Linked DNA regions of Pelagibaculum spongiae. The protein of the gene in region 2 binds, or shares a complex with, the protein of the main gene of each other region. Links are inferred from orthologs where the notes say so. Each region holds a gene or a part of one and is shown on either strand. Other genes may lie near its edges.

Region 1 (2,740 bases), on a different replicon or contig from region 2:
TACGATCCAGATGGATCTCCATGTTACCGGTGCCTTTAAATTCTTCGTAGATTACTTCGTCCATCTTAGAGCCAGTATCTACTAAGGCAGTTGCAATAATGGTCAAGCTTCCGCCTTCTTCCACATTACGTGCTGCACCAAAGAAACGCTTTGGACGATGCAATGCGTTAGCATCAACACCACCAGTCAACACCTTGCCTGATGACGGCACAACAGTGTTGTAAGCACGTGCCAGACGAGTAATCGAATCCAGCAGGATCACTACATCTTTTTTGTGCTCAACCAAACGTTTGGCTTTCTCGATGACCATTTCAGCAACCTGAACGTGACGGCTTGCTGGTTCATCAAAGGTAGAAGCAATCACTTCACCTCGAACCGAACGCTCCATTTCTGTTACTTCTTCTGGGCGCTCATCAATCAGCAATACCATTAAGTAACATTCAGGGTGATTAATCGAAATGCTCTGGGCGATATTCTGCATCAGCATTGTTTTACCAGCCTTCGGCGGTGAAACAATTAGGCCACGCTGGCCTTTACCAATCGGTGCAGAAAGATCGATGATTCGAGCGGTGATGTCTTCGGTACTGCCATTACCACGCTCCATTGACATTCGTTCATCAGCGAAAAGTGGCGTCAGACTCTCAAACAAAACTTTATGTTTAGCAGCTTCTGGTCGCTCAAAGTTAATCTGATCCACTTTCAGCAAAGCGAAATATCTTTCACCTTCCTTTGGCGGCCGGATTTTACCTGCAACGGTATCACCAGTTCTCAGACTAAATCGTCGGATTTGGCTGGGAGAAACATAAATGTCGTCTGGGCCTGCCAGATAAGAGCTGTCTGCTGATCGCAAGAAGCCGAAGCCATCTTGCAAAATTTCCAATACTCCATCGCCGTGAATGTCTTCACCACTTCGGGCGTGAGCCTTTAGGATGGCAAAAATCATATCTTGCTTGCGAGAACGGGAGATACTGTTTAGACCCAGCTCTTGGGCAATATCCATTAATTCTGAGACGGGTTTTTTCTTAAGCTCGGTTAGGTTCATAGCTCATGACTGATTAGTGCGGCTTTTCTTCCTGCGTTTGATAACTCAATGCAAAGCTTTGAGTAACAATTTGCAGAACTTCCCGAAAGTCCGGTTCAGATAAGTAGTTAGTCGAGGGGGTTATAATAGAATCTATTTGTCTGGAGTGTATGTGATCCCTTTCGGGCTGTCCAGCAAACCTTTGAACAGGGTGCTTGTTCCATGTCAAAAACCCCCGTTACTTGTCACACTTTTTTAATCGCTTGAATATAAACCAGGCAACGTAAAACGCTGCCATGGTGTATAGAAAACGATTTAAATATTGCTTTCAATAAAAGCCTGTAACTGTGACTTAGACAGCGCACCGACTTTCATTCCGGCCACTTCACCATCTTTAAACAGCAAAAGTGTTGGAATCCCACGAACGCCAAATTTAGCTGGCGTGCCGTTATTTTCATCCACGTTCATCTTGGCGATAGTAACTTTACCTGCCAGAGTTTCTGCTAATTCATCCAGGATAGGAGCAATCATTTTGCAAGGACCACACCACTCTGCCCAGAAATCTAACAGGACTGGCCCGGAAGCCTGCAGTACCTTCTCGTCGAAGTCGCCGTCAGTCACTGCAACAATATGATCACTCATTCTTAATTCTCCTGATGATGCATTAATGCTCACCTTATATATGCACGATAAAACAGATTTCAACTGGCAGAAACCTTAGCCAACTAATCCAGAATACTTCTTAGTCTCTACGTCTAGCAGTTACGTCATTTTGTCAGGCTAGTCGAGACTGCTATGCTAGGCGGCTAGGCATAAGCCCAAATAGATAATATAAATGAGCAACACCCACCTGACCGACATTCGTTTCGACCAGCTTCCTCTTGCGCAACCGGTGCTGGATGGCCTTGCCCGCAATGGTATTAGCCACTGCACTCCCATTCAAGCCGAAGCTTTAGAAAAGCTACTGGCAGGGCATGATGTTGCAGGGCAAGCACAAACAGGTACCGGTAAAACACTGGCTTTTTTGACCGCGGTATTCCATCGATTACTCACCAAACCTGCCAATCCAAATCGAAAAACTAATCAACCACGCGCTCTGATTATGGCGCCGACCCGCGAACTGGCAGTTCAAATTGAAAAAGATGCCAAGTTATTAGCTGAAAGCTGCGGTTTTTCGATTGGCTGTGTTTATGGTGGTACAGCCTACCGCCAACAAATGGAAATGGTCAGCCAAGGCGTTGATATTTTGATTGGTACTACTGGCCGTTTAATCGATTATCTCAAACAACGCTGTTTTGATTTGCGTGCAGTTGATGCACTGGTACTTGATGAAGCAGACCGCATGTTCGACCTGGGTTTTATCAAAGACGTTCGTTTTATGATCCGCCGTTGCCCAGCGCCTGAAAAGCGTTTATCCATGCTGTTCTCAGCCACCCTCTCTTATCGAGTGAATGAGCTAGCTTACGAGCACATGAATAACCCGCAGCAAGTCACCATTGAAAGCACCAAAAAAACTGCCAACCGAGTTGAAGAATCTTTATTTCACCCAGCCAACAGTGAAAAAATCCCTCTGTTACTGGGATTGGTGAATCAGTTAAAACCTGAGCGCGCGATGGTGTTTGTCAATACCAAACATGCAGCCGATAGAGTCTGTGGCTATTTATTAGGCAATGGATTAAAAGCCGGCTTGTTAAGTGGTGATGTACCGCAAAACAAGCG
Region 2 (3,632 bases):
TTTACCCAAACCAGATTTTGAATTTCTAGTTTATGGTTTGTTGCTGGGAATGGCGGTTTATGGCGCGTTGTTTAGTACACCGAGTTTGATGCTGCGATACGCATTGTTTGTCGCAATGATGCTGCCATTATTGACACTGGCAACACGGGAGCAGCATTTAATATTTCCTTGGGCATTACCAGCAGTCGCTAGCCAATGGCTGTTGTTGGCGATCTGGTCATTGATTGTAGTGTGGATTTGCCGGGTGTTAGGTAAGCCAGTGGCTTTGTCAAAATGGTTGGTGCGCGCTGGTAATTTTATGTTGCCGATACACTTGCTGGTATTTAGTGCATTTTTAGTGATTGACCCTCGCATTAGCTGGCTATTTGCCGCACTGCTATTGGGAGCTCAGTTTCTTTGGTTGTCCCGGGTTCGAAGTGCTTATGATATGTCTGGTCTGCCAGATCCAGGTCCATTGCACCTATCATTATTGCCGGTGATGCTGTGGTGCGTGTCAGAATCACTGGCGACTTTTGATAATGCCGATCGATGGATGATTAGTGCATGGTGGTTGAATCGAACCTTGGTTTTTCTAACGGTGCTTTTAATGGGCAATGCTTTTTTCCGTCGTCAGCAGCAGCTGTGGTTAAAGCAAAAACAAGCGCATAAAAGTGAGAAGCTTACTAGTCGAGAGCAAGGTAAGCAGCTTGCCAAAGTAGCTAAAGAATCGCTGCAGAGCAGAAAAGAAGCAGAGGTTGCCAAGCTTGAAGCACGAACTGATGCGCTAACTCATTTACTGAACCGTAAAGCACTGGAAGAAGATTTACATCTTGTACGGCAGGTTTGGCAGCATGATCATACTCAGGATCATTTGATTATGGCGATAGATCTTGATGGTATGAAAGGGGTAAATGATAGTCTTGGTCATGCTGAAGGTGACCGAATGCTGCAGGTGTTTGCTACATCGATGCAGACTATGTTTCGAGCTGAAGATCGACTCTACCGAACCGGTGGTGATGAGTTCGTTGCGATACTAGGGATTCAAAATGCCAAGCAAGCTAGGCGAAGATTGGACTTGGCGTTAGCTTCGACTCGAGAGCAAGGTTATTCACAAATTGGCTTAAGTGCTGGCACCGCATTGGTTTCAGAATGTATGGGTAATGTAGAGCAGGCGCTTACGATTGCTGATAACCGGATGTACCAAGAAAAACGAAGCAAACCTTCCCATCGCAGTTCAATTCCGCAAAGATAATCACCATTTATCGGTTGGAAGATCATTGCTATCGAACGCTCTGTTTGAATAGTTTTTTCCAATAAAAGCCATTGATTGATTTGATTAGGCGGATAGTTCTCTGCCGTGTATTCTGTGGCAATTTTAAAATTCTGGAGTGTTCAATCCATGAGCGAAACCAAGCATGCTCGACTGCTGATTCTGGGTTCTGGCCCAGCTGGTTACACTGCCGCTGTTTATGCTGCGCGAGCCAATTTAAATCCGGTGTTAGTAACCGGTTTGCAGATGGGTGGTCAGCTGACTACGACTACAGATGTCGATAACTGGCCTGGTGATAACGACGGTGTTCAAGGCCCAGATTTGATGGAGCGGATGCGCCAGCATGCAGAACGTTTCGAGACCGAGATTATTTTTGATCAGGTTGGCAAGGTAGATTTCTCACAGCGTCCTTTCCGCTTGGAAGGTGATGATCGTACTTATACCTGCGATGCATTAATTATTGCCACTGGTGCTAGCGCTCAATATTTGGGTCTGCCAAGCGAAGAAGCCTTCCAAGGCAAAGGCGTTTCAGCTTGTGCCACCTGTGATGGTTTTTTCTATCGCGGTAAGAAAGTTGCGGTGGTCGGTGGTGGTAATACTGCGGTTGAAGAAGCACTGTATTTGTCCAACATCGCTGAAGAAGTCGTGGTGGTTCACCGTCGTGATGAGTTCCGTTCAGAAAAAATTCTGCGCAATAAAATTGCCGAGAAAGCTGAAAATGGCAACATCAGCATTGAATGGAATCACACGTTAGATGAAGTTCTGGGTGACCAGATGGGCGTGACCGGCATGCGTATCAAGAGCACTGAATCTGGCCAAACTAAAGATGTCGATTTGGCGGGTGTTTTCATTGCGATTGGTCATAAGCCGAATACCGGTATTTTTGAAGGTCAGCTGGAAATGAATAATGGCTATCTCAAAGTGCAGTCTGGCAGTGAAGGCAATGCGACCCAAACATCTATTGAAGGCGTTTATGCTTGTGGCGATGTGATGGATCACGTTTATCGTCAGGCGATTACTTCTGCCGGTACTGGCTGTATGGCCGCACTGGACGCTGAAAAGTATCTTGATGGTTTAGAAAGTTAAATTAAGCCCTGTTGCCATATTTAAAAGCCCGGTAATTATCAATAGTTACCGGGCTTTTTTTGTATAAGACATGTCGGCGTTAATAAATTAATTGAAAAAAATCATTTTAAAGCCCTTGGAAAGAAAAAAGTTATCCTTATATAGTAATCACAGACGCCGATTACGGGTCTGCAAACAATCCTTCTGCCATTTATGGAGAAGGTTATTTAATCAGATTGCTTTACGAGGATTTGACCATGCAAACTGTAGATTTCTCTCCCCTGTTTCGTTCCGCTATTGGCTTTGATCGCATGCTGAATATGCTTGATACAGCAAGCCGTGAAAGCAACCCAGCTTACCCTCCGTACAATATTGAATTGCTCGACGAAAATAGCTATCGAATTACTATGGCAGTCAGTGGTTTTGCTGAAGAAGAACTTGATATTCGTATGGAACGCAGTGTGTTAACTGTTTCTGGTAAGAAGTCTGAGAAAAAGCAAAAGCGACAATTTTTACATCAAGGAATTGCCGAACGCAATTTCGAACGCCGCTTTCAATTGGCAGATCATGTAAAGGTTGTTGATGCAAAATTGGAAAATGGATTGTTGGATGTCGAATTAATTCGGGAAATTCCTGAGGCAATGAAGCCAAAGTCTATTTCAATTAATGCTGGTGGAAAAACTAAGGTAGTAAATGGTTAGTGATTTAATAAAAAATCTAACTAATAGAACCTGAAGTGCAGGGGAGGTCAGATGAAAATCTGCCTCCCTTTTTTTGTTTTTAAAGCTAGTATAACCTTAAATAGAATTGTCAGTAAACAGATTGATCAGGCAATTCTCAGGAGAAACAGCATGAAGACCACCTTGGCTTTTGATATCTACGGCACTTTAATTGACACCCATAGCGTGGTTTCATTACTGCGGCATATGATTGACGATAAAGCAGTTGAATTCTCACAAAGTTGGCGTGAAAAACAGCTGGAATATTCATTTCGCCGCGGATTAATGAAGCAGTATGCCGATTTTTCAGTGTGCACTTCGCAGGCATTAGATTATTGCTGTGAAAAACATAAGTGCTATTTATCTGATGCTGAGAAAAAACAGCTACTTGATAGCTATCGAGAGCTGCCAGCTTTTTCTGATGTTAAACAATCATTACAAGTTCTTAAACAAAAAGAATTTCGTTTGTTTGCTTTTTCTAATGGCAAGGCTGATGCGGTTAAAGCATTGTTGCTATCAGCTGGAATCGATCATTTGTTTGAAGGTATTGTCAGTGCAGATAGTGTGCAAACCTTTAAGCCAGACCCTGCGGTTTATCA

Evidence for each region. Proteins that work in one complex are often made in the same cells at the same time.
Region 1: the proteins of trxB (region 2) and trxA are in contact, whole or in part, in a crystal structure (PDB 1F6M), measured with the Escherichia coli proteins. The link is inferred for Pelagibaculum spongiae from one-to-one orthologs.

The regions. Positions count from the first base shown.
Region 1 is NZ_QDDL01000006.1:135,136-137,875, reverse strand. It holds trxA (thioredoxin TrxA), read right to left. Parts: upstream 1,664-2,740; coding sequence 1,337-1,663; downstream 1-1,336. Other genes in the region: rhlB (ATP-dependent RNA helicase RhlB), read left to right, coding at 1,857-2,740; rho (transcription termination factor Rho), read right to left, coding at 1-1,042. UniProt on the Escherichia coli protein: Participates in various redox reactions through the reversible oxidation of its active center dithiol to a disulfide and catalyzes dithiol-disulfide exchange reactions.
Region 2 is NZ_QDDL01000002.1:443,483-447,114, reverse strand. Bases 415-3,356 are described here. They hold trxB (thioredoxin-disulfide reductase), read left to right. Parts: upstream 415-1,378; coding sequence 1,379-2,335; downstream 2,336-3,356. Other genes in these bases: DC094_RS07945 (haloacid dehalogenase type II), read left to right, coding at 3,166-3,356; DC094_RS07950 (Hsp20 family protein), read left to right, coding at 2,572-3,015; DC094_RS07960 (GGDEF domain-containing protein), read left to right, coding at 415-1,231. Also shown: more of DC094_RS07960, read left to right, coding at 1-414; more of DC094_RS07945, read left to right, coding at 3,357-3,632.